DNA from 2 places in the Tenacibaculum amylolyticum genome. Region 1 is predicted to be linked to the other one. Evidence: riboswitches for the same ligand, from Rfam matches in the RefSeq annotation. Region 1 holds a riboswitch; the other holds the start of a gene.
The links. A riboswitch is a leader RNA that binds a small molecule or an ion and turns the genes downstream of it on or off. The one in region 1 is predicted to bind cobalamin.
Positions count from the first base shown of each region.

Region 2: linked by a shared signal. The riboswitch ahead of ACKTTC_RS04760 (TonB-dependent receptor plug domain-containing protein) and the one ahead of ACKTTC_RS08150 (TonB-dependent siderophore receptor) in region 1 are both predicted to bind cobalamin.

Region 1 covers NZ_CAZEFZ010000022.1:12,562-29,118, reverse strand. The annotation lists gene ACKTTC_RS08175 (sirohydrochlorin chelatase) at 1-834, opposite strand, end outside; gene cobA (uroporphyrinogen-III C-methyltransferase) at 852-1,574, opposite strand; gene ACKTTC_RS08165 (SDR family oxidoreductase) at 1,575-2,393, opposite strand; gene ACKTTC_RS08160 ((2Fe-2S) ferredoxin domain-containing protein) at 2,383-3,222, opposite strand; gene ACKTTC_RS08155 (PepSY domain-containing protein) at 3,226-4,707, opposite strand; gene ACKTTC_RS08150 (TonB-dependent siderophore receptor) at 4,876-7,215, opposite strand; cobalamin riboswitch at 7,308-7,497, opposite strand; gene ACKTTC_RS08145 (AAA family ATPase) at 7,507-8,031, opposite strand; gene cbiB (adenosylcobinamide-phosphate synthase CbiB) at 8,041-8,970, opposite strand; gene ACKTTC_RS08135 (pyridoxal phosphate-dependent aminotransferase) at 8,958-9,977, opposite strand; gene ACKTTC_RS08130 (cobyric acid synthase) at 9,984-11,456, opposite strand; gene ACKTTC_RS08125 (BspA family leucine-rich repeat surface protein) at 11,684-13,987, opposite strand; gene ACKTTC_RS08120 (hypothetical protein) at 14,177-14,722, opposite strand; gene ACKTTC_RS08115 (T9SS type A sorting domain-containing protein) at 14,743-16,557, opposite strand, start outside.
Region 2 covers NZ_CAZEFZ010000009.1:22,076-38,632, forward strand. The annotation lists gene ACKTTC_RS04715 (TonB-dependent receptor plug domain-containing protein) at 1-778, shown strand, start outside; gene ACKTTC_RS04720 (HmuY family protein) at 817-1,452, shown strand; gene msrA (peptide-methionine (S)-S-oxide reductase MsrA) at 1,577-2,176, shown strand; gene ACKTTC_RS04730 (ABC transporter substrate-binding protein) at 2,206-3,321, opposite strand; gene cobC (alpha-ribazole phosphatase) at 3,325-3,858, opposite strand; gene ACKTTC_RS04740 (adenosylcobinamide-GDP ribazoletransferase) at 3,843-4,607, opposite strand; gene cobT (nicotinate-nucleotide--dimethylbenzimidazole phosphoribosyltransferase) at 4,672-5,706, opposite strand; gene ACKTTC_RS04750 (bifunctional adenosylcobinamide kinase/adenosylcobinamide-phosphate guanylyltransferase) at 5,717-6,220, opposite strand; gene ACKTTC_RS04755 (ABC transporter substrate-binding protein) at 6,318-7,256, shown strand; cobalamin riboswitch at 7,266-7,459, shown strand; gene ACKTTC_RS04760 (TonB-dependent receptor plug domain-containing protein) at 7,497-9,368, shown strand; gene ACKTTC_RS04765 (YncE family protein) at 9,372-10,439, shown strand; gene ACKTTC_RS04770 (DUF7935 family protein) at 10,541-11,053, opposite strand; gene ACKTTC_RS04775 (amidohydrolase) at 11,080-12,351, opposite strand; gene ACKTTC_RS04780 (ATP-dependent helicase) at 12,578-14,905, shown strand; gene ACKTTC_RS04785 (DUF4290 domain-containing protein) at 15,002-15,634, shown strand; gene murA (UDP-N-acetylglucosamine 1-carboxyvinyltransferase) at 15,635-16,557, shown strand, end outside.

The DNA.
Region 1 (16,557 bases):
TATTTGTTCTTGTCCTACATACTCTTCAAAACCAACTACTTGTTTTCGGTATTTACATAGCTGACAGTTCATATTAGCCACACCGTTTTTAGCTTCTTCTAATCGCTCATCAAAAGCTTTCAAAATTAACTCGTCGGTACCAAAAGGATCGGTATATACATATTCATTTTCAGAAATTTCGTTCCTGTCTTTTACAGCGTCATAAATACGCTCTAACAATACACCTGTAAAAAAGAAAAACGGAATAACAATAGTACGTTTAAAACCTAATTTATCTACCATGGCTAAACTTTTTTTAATATTAGGATAAGCCGTACCACTATATCCTACGGTAGCAAAACCAAAACCAAGACCTTCCCATAACATATTGGTTAGTTTAGCAACATCGCTATTAGCATCAGGATCTGTAGTTCCTCTACCCACAACAACCAAACAAGTTTCTTTACGATCTATAGGCGAAAGTTGCGCTTCCGTTTCTTCAATACGTTTTACAGATAAATCTAATAAGAACGAACTTACACCAATATGTTTTGCCATAGAAATAGTTAAATCATCGTGATAAGTTTGTAAGGTGTTTAGCTCAAAAGGAATATCATTTTTAGCATGCGAACCTGCAAATAAAATAATAGGCAAGGCATATATTTTTCGTACACCATTTAAGTACATACGCTCAACAGCAGCCTCATAGGTAGGATGATTAAACTCTAAAAAACCGTAATCTACTTCATACGTATCTTGATAACGTTCTTTTAAAATACTAACCAATCGTTTAAACGATGTAACGGCAGCTTCTCTTCTAGAACCATGTCCGCATAATAAAATTCCTTCTTTCATCTATCTTGTATTTTATTTTAATGTATTGGTGTAGCCCCGATAATAAAAACTACGGGCATTGCCATATCGCTTTTGGCTATTTCAGTTTCTATAGTTCCTAAACTAGCGGTAATAATTTCCTGTTTTTCTCTAGAAACATTAGAAATGGCATTTACAGGAATGGTTTCGTCTTTACAAACTTCTAACAATTTAGGAACAATTCTGTGTAAACTTTTTAAGCCCATATAAATAGAAATGGTATTGCCTGCTTTTAACATGTGCGCAATTCCATTAAGTTGTTCAAAAGAATAATCTGCTGTATGTGCGGTGCAGATTAACATGGCATTGGAATGGTTGCGTTCTGTAATAGGAATGTTCAAGGTATTTGCCGCAGCAATAGCTGCTGTAATTCCCGGTATAACTTCAAAAGGTAATTGATGTGCTGTTAAATAACGTGCCTCTTCCGCAGCTCTTCCATAAATATAAGGATCGCCCGATTTTAAACGGACTACTTTTTTTCCTGCTAAATACTGTTCGTGCAATAACTGATTGATGCGATCTTGTCGGCTAATTTGATCTGATTTATCTCCAAACTTTCTACCTACATATATTTTTTCAGCCTGTGCATTAATGGCTAAAATTTCAGGAGATACCAAGTTATCGTGTAAAATAACATCAGCATCAGTAATAAACTTGTGTGCTTTTACAGTAAGTAATTCTGGATCTCCAGGGCCAGCTCCTATAATAGTTATTGTATGCATTTATGTAACAAGCGTTAAAGGATCAGGGTACTTATAGGTATAGTTTAATAAAGTCTTACTTTTTGTATTCGATATCTTTTTAAACTGAACAGTATCAGATTTTTTAAACTGAGGCGGTACCAAACCTACCTTTTCGGCGGCTAAGATATAAAATGTTTCTCGTAACGGATGCTCATCTGCACAACCATTAATAATGGTTCCCCATGCATTTTGAGTGATAATAGCATTGATCAACCCAATACAATCGTCTTGATGAATAACATTGATTGGAGCTTTGCCATTGGCCACTTCTTTTTTCTTAGCTAAAAAACGACCAGGAACTCTATCGTAACCAATCAATCCAGCCAAACGAAGTATCGTAAGATTTTCTTTTAGGTGCGATTGTAATAGTTGTTCAACAGCTAAAACTGCTTTTCCAGATTCTTTTTCAGGATGATTTTCAATCGCTTCAGTTACCCAATCATTCGTGTTTTGATATACAGAAGTAGAACTTACAAAAATTACTTTCTGTGTTGATTGTATATACGGTAAAAGTGCATTGATCTGTTCTTGATAAATAGTAACGATGTCTGGAATGCGTTTAGGAGGAAAGTTGATAACAATGATTTCGCTATCGTTTACAAAATCCTTTAGTATTTCTTCGTGATTCTTTTCTCCTAATCTAAAGACATAAGGTTGAATAGCAGCATCTTTTAAAATCGGCTCTTTTTCCTTAGAAGTTGTAGAGCCTTTTATATGATATCCTTTGGTAATAAGGTGTTTGGCTAAGGGAAAACCTAGCCATCCACATCCTAATATGCTAATTTGTTTATTGTTCAAGAGACACAACTATTTTAGGGTTTTTACTATCCATACTTAAATAAATACTAAGAATGTATTCCCAAAGTGCATTGTTACTTTTAGGAATGCTCAATAATACTAAAAACTTTCCTTTTCTGTTCTTTAAACGAATATGTGCGATGTAATCCGCATCTTTTTGTGTCCAAATAACTTCTGCAACCCCAACTTTTCGATCAATTATTTCTTGTGCAACTTCTTTTTCCATGGTCTTTGTAATTGGGCCAATGGCTAAAGTTAGATCTACTTCTGAATCACTTACCACAATATCAAAAGTATCGGTATAGGTTACTTTGTGTGATTCAGTTACTACTTGTGTACTTTGGTTTGGGAAAGTAACTTGTATTTGTGAAGGTGTTTCAAAAAGCTTTTTAAATAAAGGATATAAAAACTGATCTGAAGCTGGAGCTCTTGCAACTAAAACCTCACCATATTCAGCATCATTTTTTTCAGTAAAAACAACTGGTTTTACAGTTCTTTCATTATCAGATACTAAACTCTCATCACCATCTTTATATAACAAATAGGATTCAACAGGTTGGTTGGTTGTTGTATGCGCATCTATAATTTCAACTGCTTTTTCTGGAGTTAGGTTCTTATACCAGAAATTACCAGGTTGTACAATCCAAGTGGGAGCATCTTCACAACGTCCATTGCATCGTGTTCTAATAGAATGTGTGGTATCCCAAAGTCCTTCGTTTCTTAAATGTGCTCTTGCTTCCCTAACAGCCATTTCGCTTTTTGCTTTTTTGCAAGAACCTCCATCGCAAAATAAAAAGGTAGTTGTAGCTTTTGCTATGTTTTTCCCCATGTGTTACAACGATTTATGATTGAGTTTTTTAGTTTTTTTCTGTTGATGTTTTTTCTTTTTCCATTTTCTTTTTAAAAATCGATAGCCTAAAACAGTTCCGGTAAAACTAACAATAGTACCACCTATTAATAAGATAAACAGTGTAATATCCCAAAGTGGTCTATTCCATGCTAAGAAGGAAAAGTCTAAGCTATGCAAGCCATGATATATCCAACGTTGAATTCTATTTTTAGTAGCACACTTATAAAGAACTTTAGTGGTTTTAGGGTTTATATAATAACTTACATCGTTACTAGTATTTACCCGTATTACAGGCAGTTCTTTAGTGTTATGTCTACTATAATAATAGTTGTCGTACGAATCGAGTAAATTTACACTTTTAATAGGATTGTTTATGTTAAAAGATTGAACAGTAGCTGCATAATTTTCAACGGAAGGAAGTGTATTTGGTTGATTTAAATTGTAAAGTTCAGAAGCTACTGAGGTGTATACAATAGCAAAAGTCTCTTTATTAAACAATGTAAAACTACTTTCTTGGATGGATGTATGCTTTGTTTGATCTAAAAAGTTATTCCATATTTCAGGAGAAATATCAGACAATACCAAACTTCCTTTTTGCCATTGTTGTAGTTCGTGTTTGTTTAAACTCGTACTTGGTGTCCAGCTAAACGGCGTCATACTCATCCATCCACTAAATATCCAAGTACACACAAAAGTTCCGAAAAACAAACCAAAGTAATAATGGAAGTTATACCATTTATTTTTAAAACGCTTGAATTTCGCTTTTGGCTTCTTTTTATATCGAACAATTCCAGTAATAATTCCTGTAAGCACCATAAGAAATCCAAGTCCAGATAACCATACGATTACTTGAAACCATAAGGTATTGTGAATTCGGATGTCTTTAAAATAAATCCAATGAGGAATAGCACCTAACCACGACCAAAATCTTTCAGAAACAGTATTGGTTGCTAAAACTTCTCCTGTAACAGAAGAGAGATATGCATAGGTTTTATCTGGATTTTGAAATGTGATTTTATAAATAGGGATGTGCTTTAGAAAACGCGTTCTAGGAATCCATTGATCTAATTCTGCGATAGCAGTTACTTGTGCAGACGTATTAATTTTTAAATTTTCTTTAGCAATGGCTAACGCTTTTGTTTCAGAAATATCAACAGGATTTCCCGTGTCTGCATAGTTAGATACTAATTTTCCAGAAGGTGTTATTGCATGAAATACAGGTTTACCTAATTGAAAGTTAAGCGTAAGACTGTGAATACTATCTATCGCATTGTTTTTAAATACTTCTTTAGGACTCAAAATGCTATCTATTTGCTCAGAAGGAAGCATCGCTCTTTGTTGGCTTTTACTTAAAAACGGAAATGTATGATACATCATAACAAAACCAGATAAAAACCAAATAAGAAAGAGTACACTAAAAAAGGTACCTAGCCAATGATGTAAAGAAATTATTTTTTTGATCATAAAAAGAATTAGGCTAAAAACGATGCTATAACGTCATTACAAACGGAGTTTACGAAGTGAAGTAATCTTTTGATCGATATATAGATTGCTTCTTTACACTGAGTTTTAATCGCAATGACGTATAAATAATATTCGCTGATAGATTGTTTCTTAGCGCTTTCAATGTTTTTAAAATGTATAACTAATATTTACTTTATAATTTCTTCCTTGTCCTACAAAAAACTGATTTCCGTAAATAGCATCTGTAAAATACAGTTCGTCTGTTATATTGTTTAGATTAAATCCAACTCTTATTTTCTTAGCTTGGTAGTATATGGTTCCGTCTAAAGTAGTATAAGCAGGGAGTTCGAAGGTATTGGCAGAATTAGTGTAATTACTTCCTACATAGTTTCCTCCGAGTCCAATTCCTAGACCTTTTAATGTTGGTGTTTGAAAATCGTAGTTAACCCAAAAGTGGGCAGAATTTTTAGGAGCAAAACGAAGTTGGTTTCCTGGAGCAATTGTTTGAAGAGTTTCACTATAAGATCGTACTTTGGCATCTACAAAAGCATATCCTGTTTTTACATATAATCCTTTAAGTGGTTGCGATTCAATATCAATTTCAAACCCTTTAGAATCTGCTTCTCCAATTTGCTGAAAATCGTTTACATTAGTTCTTTCTACAATATTGTTTTTTAGCATATAATACGTAGAAACCGTTGCTGCAAATAGATGGTTTTTCTGAAATTTAAAACCTCCTTCAATTTGATATCCTTTTTCAGGATCGAAAATTGTACCGTCTGGCGCAATTCTTCTAGAAGGTTTGAAATAGTTTGAGTAAGAACCAAAAATACTTAGTGCGTTTTTAATGGGCTGATATACTAAACCAGCTCTATACGTAAATGCATCTGAAGGAATATTTGTTCGATCGCCATTGGTAATAATATTTCGATCATTATCAATCATATCTCGGTAATATGTACCATCAAAAATGTCGTAGCGTAATCCAACCAAAGCTTTGAATTTATCTGAAAACTCTAACCAATCTTGTACATAAAAACCACTAACGGTTTCATTGGTAACATCCACTCTTTCATCTACGGGTTCTATATGCCCTTGGTTTAAAATAGGATTTTGAATAGCAATTGTTGTAAAAGTCCCTGGCCCTATAACACTTCCTCTAAATGTTTTACGATCTAAATAACTGAACGAGTTTCCTACAAGGATTTTATGTTTGATACTTCCTGTAGTGGTAGTGTAACTTAGATCTAATTGATTTTGAATTGTTTTTGTTTGATGATTAAAATAAAACGGAAAATCTCTTCTAAGAGAATCTTTTGTGCTGTTGAATACTAAAAGTTCTGTAGATAAATAATCGATATCATCGTCTGAATACGAAAGATGGTTGGTCAATTTAAAATTTGCATTGAATTCGTGTGTATATTTTAATTGAAAATCGAATCGTTTGTGTTTTAAATAATCTTGTGGATCGTTATATCTCGTTTCAGGATTCATTCCAGGAACTAAAGAACCATCATCATCTACAGGAATTCCTGTATCAGTATCATATGTGTCGTTATTAGCTTGCGCGTAAAACTCAAAGATATCTTTATCTGTAGGCGTATATTCAAAAGTAATAGAACCGTTATTAGTTGCTACACCATAGTCTCTCCACCCATTGGTACGCGTCATTCCAAAATCTGTCCTATATCTCAACTTCTCAGAGATAGCACCTCCAAATCCAGCAGATAAATTGTAGGTATCAAAACTACCATAAGAAGCACTAAAACCACCTTGATCGTTTGCTGTTGGCTTTTTTCTTACAATATTAATAATTCCACCTAAAGTAGAATGACCATACAATACACTCGCAGGGCCTTTTAAGACTTCAATTCGTTCTACATTGGCCAAGTTAGTAGTAGGAGCACTGGTAGAAATATTATGTCTTTCATCTCTAACCCCATCGATTAACAATACAAAATTGTTAAATCCACGAATTCTAAATGTTTGGAAACCACCGTATCTATTTATAGGACGTACTCCAGTAGCACTTTTAACTGCGTCGCCTAAATCGGTAACATTACGAAGTTGTATCAATTTAGAATCTACACTGTTAGTCGTAATAGGAGCGTCTATATCTTTAACAGGTAATTTACCTACATTCAATACTTGGTCTTTTAACTTTTTTTGTTTTGAAGTAATGGTAACTTCATCTAAAGCAATGTCTTGTTTTTGTAGAAAAACTAGAAGAGGTTGTTTTGCATTGTTGTTACTAATATTTTTTTGAAGTGTTTGGTAGCCAACTTTCGAAAATCGTAGCGTTGTATAATTTTCTGGAAGTGTAATGGTGTAGTTACCATTAGCATTAGTAGTTGTTCCTTTAGTTAAATTTTGAATGATAATTGAAACATCAGGAATACTTTTGCCCGTTTTAGCGTCTTTTACTGTTCCTGTAATAGTAGTGTTAGATTGTGCTATAGCAAAATTAGCTAATAACAAAAACACACTGCATAATACTAATCTTTTCATTATAAAGAAAATAAGTTTTGTGCAGGTAATTTGTAGAAAATACTACGGATGTGTAGTTTAAATTTTCCAACCCTTTACCCGAGAGTTATTAATTAATGTAATGATTTGAGGCAGGTCTCCTGACTTGGTTCCAACGGTATCGCCTTCCCACTTATTAAAAAGCAGTGGCATATTGATATGTTGTTTTTAATGAACCTTACAGTTGCGGGAACAGTTTTGGATTTGCACCAAATTCCCTTTTAATTTTTACTGTCATAAAAAACCAAAAATCAGCGGCAAATGTACTGTTTTTTATTTTAGAGTAGTTGTAATGAAATCTAAACGTTGTTCAACTGTAGTTTTAGGAACGAACACTATGGTAAACCCTAGCTCCTTGTAAGTATTTAAAAGTAACCGTTCTAATTGTTGTACTTCTTCAAAAGATTGTAAACGTTGTGGATCTTGTATATAAATCTCTTTCCAAAGTGGACAAAAGAAGACGGTATTATGATATGGTTTTTGATAATTGAATTGTAAGAAACAATTAGCAATAGGTTGCTGTTTTAACTGTAAATAAGCAATATTATCGGCTAAACCTCTATCTACAAAAGCATGTTGTTTTATGGGAGTTTCGAGATTCTTAAGTGTTTGTTGATATACTAATTTTGTAAATCCAGTAACATCTTCCCAAGGAGTTTTATTTCCATTTGTTTGCTGCTGAACACGAATTACTTTTCTAGATACTTCCTCAAATACAATATGTCCGTTTTGTTCTAATGCGTTTATAAGAGTTGTTTTTCCTGTACTCGGTGCGCCTGTGATGATGTATCTTTTCATATATCTATATCACAAGCAAAAATAATAAAGCAAGCTACTTAGTACAAGAAAGAAAAATGTAGTAGCATGGTTTATTTTGGCAACGGTAGAAAAATGATCATTTGCTATTTGTCTATTGTGTTCTCCAATAAAAGGTTTGTCTACCAATTTTCCATGGTAATAATTAGGACCTCCAAATCTACATTTCATAATATAAGCCAAAGCAGCTTCTGGATAACCAGCATTTGGACTTGTATGTTTTTTTCCTTCTTTAAATACGGTAGCTACATATTGAATTTTACCTGTAACAATAAGCATGATAATCGCTGTAATTCGTGCAGGAATATAATTAAAGACATCGTCTAGTTTAGCTGCAAATTTCCCAAAATAGAAATAACGATCGTTTTTATACCCAATCATAGAATCTAAGGTGTTTACCATTTTGTATAACATAGCTCCGGGTACGCCTAATATTGTATAAAAGAATAGTGGTGCAATAACGCCATCGCTTAAATTTTCTGATAAGGTTTCGAATACAGCTGTTTTTATTTGTTGTTCATTCAATTGAGAAGTATCTCTACCTACAATCCATGAAAGTCTTTTTCTACCTTGAACGATTCCTTTGGCAAGTTCATCAAATACAGCTTTACCTTCTTGTATCAAACTTTTATTAGCTAAGGCATAGAATACAAAAATACTTTGTACGATGATATAAAGAACTGGATACGGTTTTAAAAGTATTTGTATTAGATAAAAAAAAGTAAATGTACTTGTTGTGAGTACAATGGTTAACAAAGCTCCTTTTAAAAAGAGAGGTTTTACATTATTTAGTTTTCGTTCTCCAAAAGCAATTAAATTTCCAAACAATCGAATAGGGTGGGGAAGCCATCTAGGATCTCCTAAAAGCAAATCGAGGAGATAGCCAATAATTAACGGGAGCAAGAACATTAGTTTTTCCATTCACGTAAGGCTTTAATCAACAAGTTATTCTTTTGTGGAGTTTGACTAGCAATTCGAATATAATGCTCATCTAGAGTTCTAAAATTTGAAGCATCTCGTATTAATAATTGATGTGTCTGTACTAAATACGATTTTAATTCTGAGGCTTTTGGTTGAGATAAGCGAACTAAAAAATAGCTTGTATTTGTAGGAATTACTTCAAAACCATCTAAAGCATTTATTTCGTTTTGCAATGCTATTGCGTCTGAAAAATAGTTTTTGAAATCAGGTAAAAGATCGATGTAGTTTTGAAATATAAATTCACCTGCATGCAGCGCAATACTGTTTACATTCCAAGGCATTTTGTGTTGCATGAATTTAGAAATAATAGCACTATTACCAAGTATATACCCTAAGCGTAATCCAGGAATACAAAATAGTTTGGTCAATGATTTTACAAGAATAATATTTGAGTGTTTGAGAAGCAATTCTACACAAGAAATAGTACTGCTAGTAAAGTCTGTATAAGCTTCATCAATAATAAAATACGTGTTTGGATGTTTTGCAGCTATGGTTGCTATTTCATCACTAGTGTTTTCATAACCATCTGGATTATTAGGATTGCAGATAAACGCTAACTGCGTTGTAAATTGATGTTGAAGAATTGACTTTCTATGAATAAATTCTATTTGCAAATTATTAGCCATACAGGCTTGCTCATACTCGGAAAAGGAAGGTGTGCAAATAGTTACACTACTACCATGAAAAGTATTAGCAATTAGATAAAATGCTTCTGTAGCTCCATTGGTTACCAAGCAATTTTGAGTAGCCATTGCATGATGTTTCGCAATAAGTTCAGTAAGTATTTCACTACTAGGAGCAGGATAACTTTCTATAGTATCTAACTGTTCTTTTAGATATTGTTTCAGCTGATTATTGGCTCCTAAATTATATACATTGGAACTAAAGTTCGCTTTAAAAGTAATTCCGTTAAACTTATATTGATCGTCTCCGTGTCCGTAATCCATAACGATTTATAATGATGATTGCATTTGAGCAATGATATAATCCATATCTAAATTAGATACTAAATGTGCCGCTAGCTTGTCGTAGTTTTCCTCTTTGTATTTTTTATAGTCAAATGTTTCTGAAGTGTTTTCTATTGAAAAATTTTTAAGAAGATCATCGATTACAATACTATTATCAAAGATTCCATGAATATAAGTTCCCCAGCAATGTTCATCCATATAACCTTCTGGAGTATTATTAATAGTATTTAATTTTTGTTGATGTTCAAAAGAAGTTATTCCCATATGAATTTCATAACCTGTACATGTTTCTTCGTATGCTTTGAATGTGAAATTACATTGTGAGGTAGTCTTTTCAGCAGCCATTGTAGTATGTGCAGGAATAATGCCCAAACCAGGAATAGTGTGGATATCATTTTCCACATGATGCGGATCAGAAATAGACTGACCTAACATTTGAAAACCGCCACAAATACCAATTACTTTTTTCTTTTGTTCGTAAGCGTTTAATATTTCTTGAGCGAGCTCAGCATTTCTTAAAAACTGCATGTCGGCAATGGTGTTCTTACTACCAGGAATGATAATGATATCAGCTTTTTTAAGATCTTCTTTAGAGCGAGTGTAAAATAAATGAACTCTTTCATCTTTTTCTAATCGGTTAAAATCAGTAAAATTTGAGATAAAAGGTAGTAATACAACAGCAATATTAATCTTACCAGTTGTTATAGCTTTGTTCTTCGTATCTAAAGCTAAGGAATCTTCTTCTTCAATATAAATATCTTTAGCAAAAGGAATGACTCCTAATACAGGGACATTCGTAAGATCTTCGATCATTTTTTTTCCTTCTTCAAATAACGAAATGTCGCCTCTAAATTTGTTAATGATAATGCCTTTAATGAGTTTTCTTTCATCTTCATCTAATAAAGCAATACTACCGTACACACTTGCAAAAACGCCGCCGCGATCTATATCTGCAACCAAATATACAGCTGCATTGGCATATTGCGCCATACGCATATTAACAATATCTCTGTGTTTTAAATTTAGTTCGCTAATACTACCGGCACCTTCTAATACAATTGGACTGTATTGTGCTTGTAGTTTGGTAAAAGCTTTTTTGACTTCCTTAAAAAGTTCCTGCTTGTTATTTCCTAAAAAGTAGGAGCGAGCAGTTTGATCGCCAATAGGTTTTCCATGTAAAATGACTTGCGATTTATTAGCTCCTGAAGGTTTTAGCAAAACAGGATTCATTTCTGTAGTACACGAAATACCTGCTGCTTCCGCTTGTACCGCTTGTGCACGTCCAATTTCTAAACCATCTTTAGTAACAAAGCTATTTAAAGACATGTTTTGCGCTTTAAAAGGAGCAGGAGTATATCCTTTTTGTTTTAAAATGCGACAAATACCTGTAACTAATATGCTTTTACCCACATCTGAACCTGTACCTACCAACATTATTGGACGTAAATTTTTGGTCATTTTAATTTCAAATAAAAATGCTAAAATAACAAACATTCCTAATGAAAAGCTTTCTAATCAGAAAGAAGGTTATCCTAATAAGTTGTATCTATATTTTAATATGATATATCTTTTTAGAGAAGACTGAAAGAAAAATAATAATGATCCTTTTTAAATAAAAAACACCGAGATAAAAACCTCGATGTTTTATTATGTGTATTAAAACGTATATATATTAATACTGATTCTTATGGAGTACAATTGGTAAAATTTGGACGATTGCTATTAACAAGTGCAGAATAAGAGTTAGTAAAATGGGCGCATTGAGTTACATTAGCTACATCCCATCCTGTTAAATCTTGATTAAAAGTTGAGTTATCTGCAAACATATAGCGCATATTTGTTACATTACTCACATCCCAACTACCAATATCTTGATTAAAAGCTGAATTATTTGCAAACATATATGACATGATAATAACATTACTTACATTCCATCCACTAATATCTTGATTAAAGGCAAGAGCAGCTTCAAACATTCTATCCATATTTACGACTTTATCCACTTTCCAGTTCCCAATATCTTGGTTAAAGGCTTCTGCATGACGGAACATAAATCGCATACTTGTTACATTACTTATAGTCCATCTACTTAAATCTTGGTTAAAAGCTATTGCATTTTGAAACATACCTGCCATACTTGTAACTTTCTCTGTCTCCCAATTCCCTATATTTTGATTGAACTTACGAGCGCCGGCGAACATAAATGACATGTTTGTAACATTACTTACATTCCATCCACTAATATCTTGATTAAAGGCAAGAGCAGCCCCAAACATAGATTCCATATTGGTAACATTACTCACATTCCAACCACTAATATCTTGATTAAAAACCTCTGCACCGGAGAACATAAGAACCATATTTGTTACATTACCTACCTTCCAGTCTCCTATATTTTGATTAAAAGCATTAGCACCACGAAACATACCTGACATATCAGTAACGTTATCTACTTCCCAGTTACTAATATCTTGATTAAAAGTAGTAGCACCACGAAACATACTTGACATGTCAGTAACGTTATTTACCTTCCAACTGCTAATGTCTTGATTAAAAGCAGTTGCTCCTGTAAACATAGCACCCATGTTTGTTACATTATCTACATTCCAACTATTAATATTTTGATTGAAAGCCTCAGCTGATTCAAACATCCCTCTCATGTTTGTTACATTATCTACTTTCCAATTTCCGATATCTTGATTGAAAGCCTTTGCTAAAGTAAACATCCCTCTCATGTCTGTAACATTATTTACCTTCCAATTTCCGATATTTTGATTAAAAGAGGAAGCAAAATTAAACATTGATGCCATATTTGTAACATTGTTTACCTCCCAATTACTAATATCCTGATTAAAAGCAGCTGCTCCTGCAAACATTCTATCCATATTTTCAACATTACTCACATCCCAGTTACTAATATCTTGATTGAAAGATATTGCACTTTGAAACATTCCAGTCATATCAGTAACATTAGATAAATCTGGCGCATCGGTAGCTAATTCTTTCATATTTATACAATTCTTAAAAGCAAATCTCATGCTTTGCCAAGTAATTTTTCCCCATTGGTCAATAGATTTAAGTTTTTTTCTATTTTCTTGAGAAGAAGCAAAAAAGCTTATTGCTGGAAACGTTCCGGTAATTGCTACTTTATAAGTACCTGCGTTAGCATATATATGTGTTGCATCACCAGATACACCAGTATCTATAGTACCGTCACCCCAATTAATGGTATAATTATAAGTAAATTCAGGTTGGTTCGCATTTGTATAGATTATGATTTCCTCATTAGCTGTAGTGGTTTCCCAGGTAGTAATAAAAGCGTCAGTTTCATCTACATCGGTTACATTTATAATAATAGAGGCTGTGCTAGAAAGCATACCATCGCTTACAGCTACTTCTAATGTATAACTTGTAGTAGTCTCATAGTCTAGTGCAGTTAATACTTGTAATTCACCATTAGAAGCTATACTAAATTCAGTACTTTGTGTAGTTAAGCTATAAGTTAGTGCATCTCCTTCTGGATCTGTAGCTACAACTTGTCCAATAATTGCATTTGCAGCATTATTTTCGGCAATTTCAAATATTTGATTCGCAATTACTGGAGCCGTATTTTCGTTAACATCTACCACATTTATGGTGATTGTAGCTGAAGCTTCAGCTTCACCATCGCTTACTTTTACAGTAATAGAATGTGAAGTGGCTGTTTCAAAATCAAGACTTTTTCCTGAGGCTAAACTCAGTTTACCTGCATCAGTAATTTGAAATAAGTCATTGTCATTAGTACTAATACTAAAAGTAAGTTCTTCATTAGGATCGGCATCAGATGCTTGTATATTTCCTATCGTTTCTGTATCTGTTATTGCTTCCGATACATTAAATGATTGTGCCTCTATTACAGGCGCTGTATTTTGAATACTATCATCATCTTTTCCGCAAGAAATAGCAAAGACTATTAAACTTGCTAATACTATTTTTTTAAAGGTTCTCATTTTAGGAATTTAAAGTCATTTTATTCCGTAAATGTATAGTTGATAGTAAAATGATTTTTAGAGCAATTGCTGAAAAGCGGTTTTGAGTTGCTAAAATGATTTTTATGGACAATGCTATAGTAAATAGGAGGTTAGCACGCTTTTGAAAATAATGATTTTAGGATAATAATTGTATTTCTATTAAGTGAATTACCATAATAGAAACTGAAGTTCAAAACTAGTTAATTCTGATAGCGGTTTTATATGCACACCAGCTAGTTTAAGCTTGTCAAACTTTTCTTTAAGAAATGTATTGATAACACGAAAAGAACCATATTTCCAACGTAAATCGAAAATTGGCAATACTCCAACTTGTGTTTGATCAATGTCAAAAGTTTTGGCTGGATCAGTTCCTAATGTTTTGTTTTGAATATCAGGTACTTTGAGAACTAGGTTGTATCCTGTTTTTTTATGTCCGCTTTCATTTAGTACTAGTCTAACAGGTTTTATAACAATAGGAAGTTCTAGTGTTTTTAAAACTCCACATATTTTATCGGAATATACATTAAAACCGCCGCCACCAATAATATCGCTCCAAAGTTCAGGTTGTACTACAGTTATCTTATTGTCTTTATAAATAATAACATCTGGAACCCTAGTAGTTTGTTCATCTCGAAAAAAAGTACTGTCAATAGAATTGTATCCAGTGCGTTTTTCACACACTTTTTTATGTTGCCCTATAAAGTAGTATTCCATTATGAATAGAATTTAGCTTTTTAGTTTTTTATGATTTTAAATGTAGTGTTTATTTTTTTTGATTGAATTGTAACTAGATAAACTCCTTTAGAAATATCAGCCAATTCAAGGTTGATTGTTTTAGCTGCTAGATACTTTTTTTCAAAGATAGTTTCTCCTAAAATAGATTGTAAAGAGATGTTTACGTTTGCTACTTCTTGGTCTAATTTTATAGAAAATTGATCTTCAAAAGGATTAGGGAAAAAAGTTATTTGTTTGGTTATTTCATCTTGAGGCACATTTAATATTCCTTGATCGTTAGCAAGAATCCAATCCCATGTTCGTACAGAGTTAGATCTATGTTGCCAATTCCATAATCTAGGAACTATGGATATTGCTGCACAATCAGATGTAAATATTCCAGCCCTTAGTTTATCTAATCGAGCTTTCAATCGAACTTTATTAGAAGGATCAGTTTCGAAATAATAAGCAGTACCTAACACTAAAATAGCTTCAACATTGTGTGTACTTGTATACCAAGGATACCAATCGTCTGAACTGATGGTGTCTTCAGAAGCATATGCGCTTGCAAAATAAGTTAAATCCAACCCTTTTCTGTCATTCATACATGGATGAGAGCGACTATTTATGGAAGCGAAAGGTGTTTTAAAATCATAGTTGTTTGTAGTAGAATTATAAGACGTTGTGAAACCATATCGCTCAACGGCATTACCAAGTTGTCTGAGTATTTCTGGGATATCAGGATTATTGGTAATCCAATACGCGCTCCATAAGAAATCGGTAATATTTTCACTCATCCAAGGAGAAAAACCTCTGTCGTTTGTATTGGCAAGAGGAGCAGAAGAAACAGAATAATTCCCTTCATGAACTCCTACAGAATGTGTAAAAGCTCCACTTTTAGGTGTCCAATTATTAGAAATATCCCAGCTTTTAGAAGTTTGTTGCATATCTTTCAAGCTAGCAATGCGTTCATTCATATGGTTTAAAATTGTAGCATCGCCAGTAATTTCATAGCTAAATAATTCGGTCATACCTACAATTCCTGCAGCTCTTTCTGTAAAACCTTCTGTTTCTTTATCGTATGTGTCTCTGGTTCTGTACTGATTCCAACCTAAGTCTGCCTGTAAAGCCATATCTATAATAAGTTGGTTTGTCCATTGACTTTTATCTCCAATTAATCCAAGCAAAAGTTTTGCAGGTTGTGTATAAATATACTTTCCATCTGCGCAGGCTGTTGCACCCCATGTCCAACAACCATTTCCTCCTTGAGCAGCAGGAGTAGTTTCGTCTTTTCTTATGTGTTCAAAATAAAATTGTTTTGATAAAAAAGCTTCTTTTAAATATTTGACATTACCAGTGGTCATATACGCTTTTGCCATTGCAGTAGCCCTATCGAATAACCAGTTTCCATTACTAGAATTGGGGTAATCTAAAGATCCAGCCCAATCATCAAATTGTTTTTCTTTATATAGTTCAATTGCATCTGTATTAGATGGAGCAGAAATATAGGGAGGAACTAAATTACTTTCTGATAAATATACGATATCATGGAGTACAAAAATTCTAGGATAAGACATATTACTTTTATTTGCACCAGCTTGTACCCATCCATTATGATGAGGTAGCATAACTAAATCATTTGCCGTATTCCTACCATCATCAGTAATTGTTAAAGAAACATTACCTTTTGTCATGTCAACTCCTTGTAATTGTATAATAACAGAACGAATTGAATTATCTGACCACCAGGTTAATCCTTTTTCTATACTAATAGCTTGTTCAGTACTCCCAATTGTTACTTTAACATCGGTAAGATTTGTTAAAAGTCCTTTTTT
Region 2 (16,557 bases), on a different contig from region 1:
AGGAACACAAGTATTACACGAGTTGTATGGGAATCAGCCTGAAGTAATGAATTTGGCGAGAGAGTTAAAACCAGAAAGTTCTATAGGATATAATATAGGTTTTCAGTTAAAGCCAATATCAAAACTAAATGTAGATATCAACTTATTTAGAAACGATATCAAAGATTTAATAAACACGTTTGTTGTTTCTAGAAACTTTCCAGATTTATTAAACACTACTGTTTTTTCATATGAAAATAGAGATCGTGTATTTACGCAAGGAGCAGAAGTAGACCTTTCATATAAATTGAATGCAAATATTAAAGTTTCTGCAGGGTATCAGTTCTTAGATACTGGAGATAAACAGGAAATAGAGAAAATAAAAAACGGAGAAGTGTTTTTTAGAAGAACACCAACATCACCATCAGAAATTTTGTCAATCAATAATTATTTCGGGTTAGCAAATCGTTCTAGACATATTGCAAATGCAAAGTTATTCTATGAAAATTATGAGCATGAATTCTCAGCTAATGTAAGAGTATTGTATAGAAGTGGATATGCATTATTCGATACAAATAATAACGAAGGAATTATTGACGAATTTGATGATTTTGTAAAAGGAAATACACAGGTGAATGTAGCTGTTCAAAAAACATTTTACAATACGATGAATATGCAAATAGGAGTAGATAACTTATTTGATAGTACAGGAACAGAAAATATAGATGATTTTCAAAATCTAGATGCAGCTAGGCGTTTAGGAAGAAATTTTTATACACGACTTCAATTCAACTTTTAAAAATAATAATAACAGAAAATTAATAAACACTAATACATATGAATCGCTTAAAATTAATTTTATCATTACTAATCATAAGCATCGTAGCTACGTCTTGTAGCGATAACAATGATAATGTGAATGCATTACCAGTAGAATCAAAAACAGTAACAAATTTACCAGCGCCACAAACAACTGATTTTACTCAGAATCCACCTGTAACTTCTGGAGACTTTACTAAGTTTAGCTTTAAAGCAGGAACAGCAGTAACAGATGATAGTTGGGATATTGCTTTTAGAGGAACTACAATTTTAGTAAACGGAGGAACTCAAATAGACGGACTTACAGGTCAGCCAGCAAGAACTGGAAATGCAGCTTTAAGTTTAGAAACAGGAACTTTTGCAAGTATTACTACAGCTCCAGCTGATGCAGCATTTTCACAGGATGCAGCAGGAAGTTACGCATTAACAACTGGTAGTGGTAATGGATGGTATACATATGCTGGGCCTCCAACACACTTAATTAGCCCAATCGCAGGAAAAGTTATCGTAGTAAGAACTGTTGATGGAAACTATGCGAAGATGGAAATTACAAGTTATTATAAGGATAACGATCCAGCTAATCCAGCTAATGGAAGATTTTACTCATTCAACTATATATATAACCCAAATGTAGGGGATAAAAATATTCAATAATCATCATTTGTTGAATTTTGTTAGTTTTTTAATTGAAGCTATTCGGGAATACCGAATAGCTTTTTCTTTTATAAATAATGAAAGAAAGAAGAATTACTTACGACCAAGGTGTAAAACCGAAACAATGAAGAAATTATTTATTATTTTATTTTTAGGAGGCTATATTGTATCTAGTGCACAATCTAAACAAGACAAAGTAGCTTATTTTGCTAGTGGTTGCTTTTGGTGTGTAGAAGCAGTTTTTGAAAGTGTAAAAGGTGTAGATGAGGCAGTATCTGGTTATGCAGGAGGGCATACAAAAAATCCAACCTATAGATCTATTGGTACAGGAAGAACTGGTCATGCAGAAACTGTAGCTGTATATTACAATCCAAAAGTGGTAAGCTTTGAAACCTTGGTATATGTGTTCTTTGGTTCACAAGATCCAACAACAGTAAATGGACAACATCCAGATTATGGAACGCAATATAGATCGATAGCTTTTTATACGAATAATAAAGAGAAGGAAATTATAGAAAAAGTAAAAAATGAATTAAATAAGAAAGTATATGATGGAAAGATAGCTACTGAAGTAACAAAGCTAGATAGGTTTTATAAAGCAGAAGATTACCATCAAAATTACGAGCGTTTACATCCAGAAAATCCTTATGTTCAGAATGTTTCCATTCCTAGGTTAAACAGATTTAAACGTAAGTTTCCTAACTTATTAAAAAAAGGACATTAAATTAATGCCCTTTTTTTATGCTATTTATATTATTCAACCAGGCTGAAAAAACGTAGTTTATAATCTTTCAATAATTCTGGATTGGTAATTTTTATTAAATCTTTTAATACTAAATCAGGTCTAACTGGAGCAAATTCAAAATATTCAATTCCACCTGTAGCACCTTTAACTAGTGAATTCGTATAAATCTTATCTTTAGTGAATGGTGCGAACTTATTGTAATGTTTATTAGCATTTATCATTTGTTCACGAGTTGTATAGAGTCCGCAACCTATCCAATAATCAGCAGATTGTCCTTTATCTAAAACACTTTCAAAACTAAGTTGTAAGCTACCGGTTCCGTTAGTCTCTTTCCATAAATAATCTAAATTGGCATCTGCAAAATATTGTGCAGTAAAACTTTTTCCAGCAGGTACATACCACACGTCTTTAAACAAACTACCCGAGAGAATAGTAGGTTTTGTTGTAGCTTTTTTTGCTATTTGTTTAGCTTCGTTATAGCTTTTTTCAATAGTATTAAAAACTTTATCAGCTTCTTTTTCTTTTCCTAAAAGAACCCCAAAAAACTTAATCCATTCGGCTCTACCTAAAGGAGTTTCTTCTAACCAATCACCATCAAAAACAACAGGGATACCAGTTTTTTTAATGTTATTATATAATTTATTATTAGGATGTAGCGCAAAACCAACAATAAGTTCAGGATCTAAATCTAATAGAATTTCGGTATTCATACTTTGTTCAGAGCCTAATTCGGTTATAGCTCCACTATCGATTAATGCACGTGTTTTTTTTGAAGAAACATATTTTGTGTTTGGAAAACCAACAATAGCATGTTCACTACCTAAAAGCTCTATCATTGGTACATGTGTAGTACTGGTAACTACTAGTTTTTGAACAGGGATTTTTAATTTATTTTGTGTAATATCGTTTTCATCTGAAAGTTCAAATTTGAATTCTTCAGATGCATTTTGAAATACCTTTTTTAAAACTAAATATCGTTTTCCGTTTTCAGTGACGATATCAAAGCCTTTTGCATATTTTATTTGTGTTGGAGTAGGAGCTATGTTTTTTTTAGCGCTCGTTTGTTCTTTTTTACAGCCAATAAAGCATAAAAAGAATGTACAGATTAAGAAAGCTTTTTTCATTGGTTATAATTCTTTTGTATTGATATGTAAAATTTCTCCGTAAGCCACTTTTAAATCAAAAGAGTTAGTTAATGGAGTTTGGTGCCAATAAGACCAAAGGCTTCTGATAACACCAGCATGGGTTACAATTAATACTTTTTGATGTTTTTGTTGTTGAATGTCTTTATAAAAATCAATTGTTCTTTGTTGTAGTTCTACATAAGATTCTCCATTCTTTGTAGAAACGTTTACAAAGTCTTGCATCCAAGGATCTGATTCAGCCTTAGGAATGGCATTCCAGTTTTTTAATTCCCAATCTCCAAAATCTAATTCTTTTAAACGATCATCAAGAATAACAGGTTGTTGAAATTGATTTGCTAGTTTTTTACAACGAATAAGTGGACTTGAATAGATGGCATCGAATGTGTGTGAAGCTAATTCAGAAGTGATTCTTTCTGCTTCATCTACAAAAGTACTTGCTACATCCAAGTCAGATTGGCCATAACAAATTCCTTTTTCAATATCTGGAGTGGTATGTCTGACTAAAAAAACTTCCATATAACTATTAATGATATGTAAAAAACAACTTCAGCAACTTGCTGTAAAGCACCTGCACAATCTCCAGTTTGTCCACCAATCCATTTTTTAAAGAAACTTCCCATGTATAAATAAGTTATAAATAAAGGGATCAGAGTAAGAAAAACTATTGGATTATTAAAAAAGATTAGTGGAAGTATACCAAAAAAAGCAGAAATCAGTAACGATTTTGTGCTCATTTGCTGTGTAGTAGGTTTCACTTTAGAACTATCGATATCTCTTACATATTCATGTGTGTAGAGTAGGATAGTTGCTATAAATCGGCTAATAGCATGACCAGCAATAAGTACTAATGGAATAGTAGTGATTTCAGATAACTCATCTAAGTTAATAAACTTCAATGCTAGAATACTGATCAAACCAATGACACCAAAGGTTCCCAATCTAGAATCTTTCATAATAGTTAAAATTCGTTCTTTGGTCCAACCACCACCAAAACCATCACATACATCAGCAAAACCATCTTCATGAAAAGCACCGGTAGTCCATACAGAACTTATCATGCTAATTATAAGCGCTACTTCAGTAGAAAAAATGAGATTAGAAAGATAAAATATAAGTCCTGAAATTCCTCCAACAAGTATTCCTACTAAAGAAAAATAACGACTGCTTTTATTTAAGATTTCAGGAGAATGGTTTACCCATTTAGGGCAAGGAATTCTCGTAAAGAATAAAACAGCAGTTAAAAAATAATGGATTTGATTTTTCATTTTAAACTCTCAGATATTCATTTTTTATACTATTATTAACATCTAACATCTAACATCTAACACCTCACTCATTCGCTTCAGAAACACTGGCACTTTTAAAAGTAGCCATTTCATTTAGGAAACTTACAGCCGATTTTATTATTGGAAAAGCAACAGCAGCTCCAGAACCTTCTCCTAATCGCATACCTAAATTTAAAAGCGGTATAGCGTTTAAGTGTGCTAACATTTTTCTATGACCTTGTTCGCCAGAAGTATGAGAAAAAATACAATATTCTATTATATTTTGATCTATGTAATATGCCGTTAATAATGCTGATGTAACAATAAAACCATCAATTAACAATGTCATTTGTAACTCAGCAGCTTCTAACATAGCACCACACATCATTGCAATTTCAAAACCACCAAAATGTTGTAATACATCTATAGGAGTGTTAATATTATTAATATGTTTATCATACACTTCTCGTAAAATAGTTGCTTTTTGCTGAATACCTTTATCATCTAATCCAGTACCACTACCAACACAAGCTTCAATAGAAGTTTTGGTGAAATAACTCATTAATAAAGATGCAGCAGAAGTGTTACCAATTCCCATTTCTCCAAATCCGATAACATTGGTGCCTTTTTCATGTATTTTTTTTACAATAGTTCGCCCTTTTTCTAAAGCAGTATTCACTTCAGTAGCAGACATAGCAGGTTCTTGGCTATAGTCTTTCGTTCCCATAGCTATTTTGTAATCTAGTAATACATCTGATTTTTCAAATACACCATTTACACCAGCATCTACAATATGTAAATTTAAATTATGCTGTTTGCAAAAAACATTAATTGCAGCACCTCCATTTAAAAAGTTTAACACCATTTGTTGCGTTACTTCTTGAGGATAAGGACTCACAGGTTTGTTTTTTACAATACCATGGTCTCCTGCAAAAACAACAATAGTAGGTGCTACTATTTTAGGAGTTAATGTATTTTGAATAGCACCTATTTGTTTAGCAATGGTTTCTAAAGTACCAAGTGCACCAATAGGTTTGGTTTTATAATCTATTTTCTCTTGTAACTGTGTATGTAACTCTTTTGAGATAGGTGTAATCATTTATATACTATTATTTTAAAGTTAAAGGTAACCCGGAAACCATAAATGTTGCTTTATCTGCTTTTTGAGCAATAAATTGGTTCACCCATCCTTGCAATTCTGTAAATTTTCTGCCAACTTCTGTTTGTGCATGTAATCCCATCCCTATTTCATTTGAAATAATAATGATATTAGCATTAATATTGGTGAGTAATTCTATTTGATCTTTAGCTAGCTTTAGAGATTTGTTGACATCGTTTTTGGTATCTAAATAAAAATTAGTCAACCATAATGTAACACAATCAATAACAACTGTAGTGTTTTCTGATATTACTTTACTAATGTCCTTTTCTTCTTCAATAGTAGTCCAACGTTCATCTCTATCCGAAATATGTCTGTCTACACGTTTTTGGAAATCTTCATCCCATATTCTTGAAGTTGCTAAATAATATGGAGTATTAGATAAAGACTCGGCTAATTCTTGCGCGTATTTGCTTTTTCCAGAACGTTCACCACCTGTGATGTAATAAATCATATAGAAGAAATAATTTGAAAGCAAAGATTGAAAAGATTTTTTAGAAAAGAAAGTTATCCTTAAGAACTATGTATTTTTGCTGAAATAAAATACAATTATGAAAGTAGCTTCTTTTATGCCAGCTGTTACACAGATGATTTATGATATGGGCTTGCAAGATATGTTAGATGGAATAACATTTGAATGTCCAACAAAAGCTTTAGAAGAAAAGCAAGTTGTGGTAAAATACAAGCTGGAAGGACAAGTGTTAACTAGTGAAGAAATTAATGCAATCTTTTCTAAAACAAAAGCAGATGGAGGAACTTTGTATTATGTAGATGAGCCACTTTTAGAAAACATAGCTCCCGATATTATTTTTACACAAGATGTATGTGATGTATGTCAAATAGATACAGAATCTGTAGCTAGATCAGCATATAAATTACCCAAAGTTCCAGAATTAATTTCTATTACTCCAAATTCTTTAGAAGATGTATTCGATAATGCATTGACAGTAGCTAAAGCCATGGGGAAAGAAGCTATAGGAATTGCTTACATAGAGAATTTAAAAGAACAAATCTATGAGATTGTAGATGTACAAAGACAACATAAAATTCAGTCTAAAAGTATCATGTTATTAGAATGGATAGATCCTTTATTCAATTGTGGACATTGGATTCCTCATCAAATAGGTTTTGCCGGGGGAATAGATTTATTATCGCATCCTTCAGGGGATAGTATTGTAATATCGTGGGATAAGATTGTAAAGTATGATCCAGAAGTATTGGTAATAGCACCTTGTGGTTATGGAATTGAAAGAACTATGGAAGATATGAAATTCCTAACTGAAAGAGCAGAATGGAGTTCTTTAAGAGCCGTGAAAAATAAACAAGTATTTATAGCAGATTTTGCAATGTTTACTCAATCATCTGCAAGCACGTTGGTAGATGGTATAAAATGTTTAGCAGCTATGATTCATCCAGAACACTACACTATTTCAGAAGATTTAAAAGTTAAATTCGCAAATTATCACGATTTAGTAGCTATTAATTTATAAATATACGATACATTTGTCCAAATTTTTGGTTTTTCTTCAATGTTCAATTGAAAAAAATTAAAAGGGAATTCGGTGTAAAACCGAAGCTGTACCCGCAACTGTAAGCTGAAAAGCTTGTAGCTATTACTCTTTAACCACTGCGAAAGCGGGAAGGTAAGTTACAAGACGCAAGCCAGGAGACCTGCCAAAAATTCATTACTAACAAACCTTCGGGCTTAAAGGTTTTTTATGTGGATTTTAATGAGAAGATTAATATTTATTTTACTGTTTGTTAGTGCTCAGATAATTAGTGCGCAAAGCGATACAATATTTAATCGTTTGAATGAAGTAGTAATTCAGGCAAATAAACGATTGTCGAAAACATCTAAAGCTTATAAATTATTAAAAATAAATGATTCTGTTATTGTAAATAATGTAGAATCATTCACTAGTTTACTCCGTTTTAATACACCTATTTATTTTAGAGAATTTGGACAAGGAGGAACAAGCTCTCCAAGTTTTAGAGGAACTAGTGCTTCTAATACTGCAGTGGTTTGGAATGGTATAAATATTAATTCTATAAATAATGGGCAAACAGGTTTTAATTCACTAACAGTAGGGCTCTATGATGAGCTAAATGTAAGGAGTGGAGGAGGAAGTATAGAGTTTGGGTCTGGAGCTATTGGAGGAACTATTCATTTGAATGATGTATTGACATTCTCCGAAAAAAAGAAACTTCAACATCAAATTTTTACTGCAGTAGGTAGTTTTACAACAATTAACTCATTATACAAGCTAAAGTATAATTCCTCTAAATATGCATTTAATTTAGGGTTTTCATTTAATACTTCAGATAATGATTATCCATTTATAAATTCAGATTTTAGAAATGCAAATGGTGCCTATAAAAATTACACTATTAATTTATCAAATGCATATAAGTTTTCTGAGAGGTTAGTTTTAGATGCTTATATGACGTATTATTTTGGAGATCGATTGTTTTCTGGAGAACTGCCAAACCCTACAGCAGCAAATGATCAATATAAAGATATAAATTATAGAAATCTATTATCGTTAACGTATAATTTAAACAACTTAAAATTAACAGGTCGTTTAGCCTATTTATTTCAAGAATATCGCTTTTTTGATGATAAAGAGACAGGTAGTTTTAATTTCGGGCAATCGAAACGTGCTTTTTCAGATCTTACAGCAGATTATAACTTTAAAAAGTTAAATGCAACTTTAACCTCTAATACCAGATTTGAACGTGTAAAGGGAAGGACAGACCAAATTCTACCTCAGTATAGAACTGAATTTTCTCAATCGTTTATTTTCGATCATAAAGTAAAACCTAATTTTTCGTATGATCTTAAAATACGAAAAGAATATAATTCAGACTTTAAAGTTCCATTAAGCTATGCTGCTGGATTTAAATTAAAACCATTCTATTCTTTTTTTATAAGAGCAAATGCTTCAAGAAATTTTAGAGTTCCTACTTATAACGATCTTTTTTGGCCGGGGCAGGGAAATCCAAATTTAATCCCTGAAACTTCTTTTCAAGGAGAGTTAGGTTTGGGATACAAGAGTAGCAATGTTTTTATTGATGTAGCTTATTTTAATATTGATACTAAAGATAAGATAGTTTGGACTCCCAATGGAGATCCAAATAGACCAGGTGTTTGGGTGCCAATTAACTTAAATGAAACGTTAAATCAAGGAATAGAACTCACTTCTAAAATAAGTTACAATTTCTTTAATGATTATAAAATGAACCTTAGGTTAAACTACGTGTTCGTTCATGCAAAAAATAAGAATACAAATAGATTAATTCCCTTTGTACCTAAGCATATAGCTAATATAAATTTAAGTGTATCAAAAGGGAAATGGTCAATGTTTTACCAGCAGCTGTTTAATGATCAGGTATTTACTACAGAAAGCAACTCGTTGGATTTTGTTGTAGATCGTTTCTTTGTTTCAAACATAGGAGTGAATTACAAATTAATAAATACAGAAAAACAACAATTAGGTGTAGGATTAAAGGTTAATAATCTTCTAAACTCAGATTATGAAATCGTTCAAAATAGACCCATGCCTGGAATTAATTACAATTTTAATTTAAACTATAAATTCTAAACAATGAAAAAAATCAATTTCATTTTTAAAGCTTTATTATTAACAAGTGTACTTTTTCTTGCTTCTTGTAGTGATGATAATGAACAAGGACCAAAAGGAGATTATGAAAATGGTGTTTTAATTACTGGAGAAGGTTCAGGTGCAGGTAGTGCTACAATATCATTTGTTTCTAATGACTATACGACTGTAGAAAGTAAAATTTACAGTAAAGTTAACGGAGTTGACTTAGGAACATTCTTACAATCGATGACTTTTAATGGAGATACTGGATATATAGTAGTAGATAACCAGAATACAGTAACGGTTGTAAATAGATATACTTTCGAAAAACAGGGAGAAATATCAACAGGACTTCAAGTTCCTAGATTTATGGCAATAGCAGGAAATAAAGGATATATTACCAATTGGGGTGCAGGTTCTTTTGGAGATAATATAGATGATGATTTTGTAGCTGTTGTTGATTTAACTACACTACAAGTTACTTCTAAAATTAATGTAGTAGTAGGGCCTGAACAAATTGTATATCAAAATGGTAAAATGTTTGTATCTCATAAAGGTGGTTATGGAAGTAATAATAAAATAACTGTTATCGATACAACAACAGATACTGTTGAGAAAGTTATTGATGTAAAAGATAAGCCAGATGAATTAGGTTTTAAAACAAATGGAAACTTAATCGTGTTAGCAGGAGGAAATGAAGCATGGACTGGAAATGAAACAGCTGGAGCTATTATTACAATAAACACAAATACATTAGAAGTTGATTCTGAAGTTGTTTTTGCTGATGGAGTTCACCCAAGCTTAATGTATGTAGCAGATAACAATATATACTACAACGTAGGAAATGATGTTTTTGAGATGTCTGAAACAGCTACTACTTTACCTACTACTAAATTAGTAACAGGTGCAACAGGTTTCTTATATGGAATCGCTGTAAAAGATGCAAAACTATATGCATTAGATGCAAGTTTTACAGATATAAGTAAGATGAATGTATTTAATGTTACAACTAAAGAAGAGTTAAAAACTGTAGATGCTCCATTAGGTGCTTCTAAAGTTTACTTTAACTAATAATTTAAAAAAGTTTAGTTCCCCCTTTATTACACTTGTATTAAAAAAGGTTACACAATTTCATTTGTGTAACCTTTTTATATTTTTAGAACTTATTTTATTTATATAAGCTTCTTTACTTCTTGTTTAATAATGGCCACAGCAGTTTCGGTTGGACTCTCAATCTGAGAATAATCAATTAAAAGATTTTCTCTTAACTCTTTTGCGTTATCACTGTTTTCGGCAGTGCTTCTTATTTTGTTAATAATAGCAAGTTTAGATCCTAATAAAGCTTTCCAAGCATCTTCGTTTACATAAATTTGCTGCACTAAATTATGTTCAAATTCTTGTTCAATATTTCCAATAAGTAAATGTGCGTAACTATCGGCATCATTTCCAATAGGATTTACACGAGTTAAGAGCTTAGCAGGATTAATTCGTTCACAATATAATATCAAACGTTCATAAGCTTGTAATTTAACCGGTAAACTCTCTTTTTTCTTATTCATTAAAATTTCAAACTTTTTCTCTTTTTCATCTCTTTCTAGAAAAGCGCTAAACATAAAATAAGCAACTCCTCCAGTTACGAGTGCAGGCAAGGCAAATGCTAACCCTTCAATTATTTTGTCTTCCATGTATTATATATATTCAGTTTGTATTATTAATTATTTAAAAAATCCAATGCTAGTTGTGTCATAGTTTCTACACCTAATAACATACCGCTTTCATCTATTTGAAAATCTGGGGTGTGATGCGGGTACGGATTATTATTGCCAACAGTTTTTCCTCCTAGAAAAAAGTAAAATCCAGGAACTTCTTTTTGAAAGAATGAAAAGTCTTCAGCACCAGTAATGGCTTTAATTTCTATAACTTTATCTTTACCAGCTACATTTTGTAATGTAGGAAGTGCCTGTTTTGTTAGTTTAATATCGTTAAAAGTAATAGGATATCCTTTTTCAATTTCTATAGTAGCTTCAGCTCTATAAGCTTTAGCTATTGCAGGAACCATTTCTTTCATACGATCATTAATTTGTTTTTGCATATCATAATCTAACGTACGAATTGTACCAATCATTTCAGCAGATTCAGGAATGATATTACTTCGAACTCCAGAATCAATTTTTCCAACAGTAATTACTGCTCCTTCTTTTGTTAACTCCGCTTCACGGCTAATAATTGTTTGTAAGCCATCAATTATTTTAGCTGAAATAACAATTGGATCAATACTAGCCCATGGTCTAGATCCGTGTGATTGCTTTCCTTTTACCTTAATTTTAAAACTTTGAGAAGCTGCCATAATTCCTCCAGGTTTGTAAGCAATAGTTCCTACATCTTGACCAGAAGAAATATGTAAACCAAAAATAGCATCTACATCAGGATTTTTTAATACACCTTCTTTTACCATTAATTCAGCTCCGCCTTCTTCACCTTCAGGAGCCCCTTCTTCTGCAGGCTGAAAAATAAATTTAACAGTTCCTTTAATTTTATCTTTATGCTTAGCTAATATTTCAGCTACTCCCATTAAAATAGCTGTATGTGTATCGTGTCCACAAGCGTGCATTACACCTACATCTTTATTTAAATAAGTAGTCTTGACGGTAGATTTAAAAGGTAAATTATTTCTTTCCACAACAGGAAGCGCATCAATATCTGCTCGTAAAGCAACTACTTTACCAGGCTTTGAGCCTTTTAGAATACCAACAACACCTGTTTTAGCCACATTTTCTTGTGTTTTTATACCAAGCGATTTTAAATGAGCTGCAATTTTTTTAGCAGTATTAAATTCTCTATTTGAAAGTTCAGGATTTTGGTGGAAATAACGTCTCCATTCAATCACTTTTTTCTCTATGTTTTTATAATCATTAGATAAACTCTGAGAGAAAACCGACGAAGCTAATAAGCAAGTAAGAAGTGTATAAATTTTTTGTTTCATAATAAATGAGCTATAGGTTTAATGAGGGTAGTGCAGCTATGTGCAATCGGTTTTAATAATAAGGTAAATATACAATTTGTTTTTACAATAAAAGATTACAAAGGAATGGTAATAAAGCCGCTCAGAGCTTATTAGTAATGATTGTGAATAAATTTAAACGAGGTTAGTTACACAACTAGAAATAAAGAATTATTTTAGCTTTTCATTACTTACAATTTTACATTCATTGAATACTTATATAGAACAACTTAACGAACCACAGAGAGCGGCAGTACTACAAAAAGACGGCCCAATGATTATTATTGCAGGAGCAGGTTCTGGTAAAACAAGAGTATTAACATTCCGTATTGCATATTTAATGGAACAAGGAGTGGATTCTTTTAATATTCTTGCACTAACGTTTACCAACAAAGCTGCGCGAGAAATGAAAGAAAGAATTGGGAAAGTTGTAGGACATAGCGAAGCTAAAAATTTATGGATGGGAACTTTTCACTCTGTATTTGCTAGAATTTTAAGATCGGAAGCAGATAAATTAGGATACCCATCAAACTTTACGATATACGATAGTCAAGATTCTGTTCGTTTAATCACGACCATTATCAGAGAAATGAAGCTTGATAAAGATCGTTATAAACCGAAGCAAATTTTAAGTAGAATTTCATCGTTTAAAAATAGCTTAATTACTGTTAGAGCTTATTTTAATAATTCGGACTTACAAGAAGCTGATTTAATGGCAAGTCGACCTAAAACAGGTGATATCTATAAAGAATATGTAGATAGATGTTTCAAGTCTGGAGCTATGGATTTTGATGATTTATTATTAAGAACGAATGAGTTATTAGCACGTTTTCCAGAAGTACTAGCTAAATATCAAAACCGTTTCCGTTATATATTGGTAGATGAGTACCAAGATACCAACCATTCGCAGTATTTAATTGTAAGAGCATTAGCAGATCGTTTCCAGAATATTTGTGTAGTAGGAGACGATTCTCAGAGTATCTATGCCTTCCGTGGAGCAAATATTCAAAATATCTTAAACTTCCAGAAAGATTATCCAGATGTTAAAACATTTAAATTAGAGCAGAATTATCGTTCTACTAAAAATATTGTGAATGCAGCAAACTCGGTAATCGAAAAGAATAAAACGAGATTAGATAAAGAAGTTTGGACAGCTAATGATGCAGGAGGTTCTATAAAGGTCATGCGAACTATTTCTGATGGAGAAGAAGGTAGGTTTGTAGCACAGTCTATTTTCGATAATAAAATGAACCATCAGCTTAAAAGTGATCAATTTGCTATTTTATATAGAACCAATGCGCAGTCTAGAGCAATGGAAGATGCTTTGCGTAAAAAAGATATCAAGTATAAAATATATGGAGGTATTTCATTTTACCAACGTAAAGAAATAAAAGACTTGCTTTCGTACTTACGAATCTTGATAAACCCTAATGATGAAGAAGCACTAAAAAGAATTATTAATTACCCCGCAAGAGGTATTGGGCAAACTACAATAGATAAGCTAGCTATTGCTGCAAATCATTATAAAAAGTCAATCTTTGAAGTAATCCTAAATTTAGGCAACTTAGATGTTAAAATAAATTCAGGAACAAAGAACAAGCTAGAGAACTTTGCGAATATGATTCAACGACTTCAAATTGAAGCACAAACAAAAAATGCTTTTGAAGTTGCAGATTTAGTAGTAAGGAAAACTCAATTGGTGAAAGACTTACAAAAAGATGGGACGCCAGAAGGGATTAGCAAAGTTGAGAACGTTCAGGAATTAATAAACGGGATTAAAGATTTTATTACAGATAAAATTGAAGCAGGAGAAGATGCATCTTTGCCTATTTTCTTAGAAGATGTAGCATTGGCTACCGATTTTGATAGTGATAAAAAAGATGAAGAGCCTAGAGTTTCTTTAATGACAATTCACTTGGCAAAGGGATTAGAATTTCCATATGTATATATCGTTGGTTTAGAAGAAAGTTTATTTCCTTCTGCAATGAGTATGAATACACGAAGTGAATTAGAAGAGGAGAGACGTTTATTTTATGTAGCATTAACAAGAGCGGAGAAACAAGCGTATTTAACATATGCACAAACTCGATATAGATGGGGGAAATTAACAGATGGAGAACCAAGTCGTTTCTTAGAAGAGATAGACGATCAATATCTAGAGTATATTTCTCCAAAACTACCTGAACCAAAAATGAATAGGTTTATAGATACCGATTTGTTTGATGATGCGCCTAAAAAGATTCGTTTTCAAAAACCTATCCAAAAGAAAAGGAAAGAGTTTATGGATAAGAAATCGAATAAACTTGTACCTCCAAAAGGAAAAATGAAAAAAGTATCTGATGTTACTTCCTCTAAAACAAATTTATTTGATAGCGAAGTAGTAGTTGGAAGCTTTGTAGAACATAACAGGTTTGGAAAAGGTGAAGTAGTAGGATTAGAAGGAAAAGGTCCAAATAAAAAAGCAGAAATTCAATTTGCAACAGCAGGAAAAAAGAAATTATTATTACAATTTGCTAAACTTAAAGTAATAGGATAATCTCATCAATTAACAATTACGAATTGTCAATGAACTAATAACTAATAACTGATAATTGGTAATTAATCCTTACTTTGCAATAAATAAACAATGAAAATGACGTTTGATTTAGAATACAACTCAGAAAGAACAAAATTAATCATCCCAGAATATGGGAGACATATACAAAAACTAGTAGATCATTGTGTAAGCTTACCAACAAAAGAAGAAAGAAATACAATGGCTAAGGCAATCATAGATGTAATGGGAAATTTACAACCACATTTACGTGATGTGCCAGACTTTAAACATAAACTTTGGGATCAATTGCATATTATGTCTGACTTTAAGTTAGATGTAGATTCTCCTTATGAACAGCCATCTAAGGAAGAATTGAGAGAGAAACCAGATTCATTGCCTTATCCTAAGTCAGCTTCTAAGTATCGTTTTTATGGAACAAATATCCAAACAATGATCGATGTAGCACTTACATGGGATGAAGGAGATATGAAAGAAGCATTGGTATATACAATTGCGAATCATATGAAAAAGTGTTACCTCAATTGGAATAAAGATAATGTAGATGATATTGTAATCTTTGACCATTTATTTGAACTTTCTGATGGAAAAATAGATTATAGAGGGAAAGAAGACGAATTAGTAGATAGTAAGCTTTTACTAAGAACAAGATCTACCCAAGGAAAGAAAAAAACAAATACCAATAAAAATACAAAAAATAGAAAAAAATAAATGGCATCATTTAAAATAGAGGGAGGGCATAGACTTAAGGGAGTTATTACACCTCAAGGAGCTAAAAATGAAGCATTACAGGTTATATGTGCGGTTTTACTTACTCCAGAAAAGGTGGTTATTAATAACATACCAGATATTATAGATGTCAATAAATTGATATTCATTTTAGGAGAGTTAGGAGTTAAAATTGAAAAATTAGGTGCTAATTCATATAGCTTTCAAGCAGATGAAATCAAGTTAGAGTATTTAGAGAGCGCAGACTTTAAGAGAGATGGAAGTTCCTTAAGAGGTTCTATTATGATCGTTGGACCTTTATTGGCTCGTTTTGGAAAAGGATACATTCCACGTCCAGGAGGAGATAAAATTGGTCGTCGTCGTTTAGATACACACTTTGAAGGATTCATCAACTTAGGAGCAACATTCCGTTATAATAAAGAAGAGTATTTCTACGGTGTAGAAGCAGAAAATGGTTTAATAGGAACAGATATGTTACTAGACGAAGCGTCTGTAACAGGTACAGCTAATATTATCATGGCAGCTGTATTAGCCAAAGGAACTACTACTATTTACAATGCAGCCTGCGAACCTTATATTCAACAATTATCTAAAATGTTGAATAGCATGGGAGCTAAAATCTCAGGAGTTGGATCTAACTTACTAACTATTGAAGGAGTAGAAAGTTTAGGAGGTTGTGAACATCGTATTTTACCTGATATGATCGAGATTGGAAGCTGGGTAGGAATGGCAGCAATGACTAGATCTGAACTAACAATAAAAGATGTTAGTTGGAAAGATTTGGGACAAATTCCAAATGTATTCAGAAAACTAGGAATTCAGTTAGAAAAAAAAGGAGATGATATATACATTCCAGAACAAGATAGTTACGAAATTCAAAACTACATAGATGGTTCTGTTTTAAC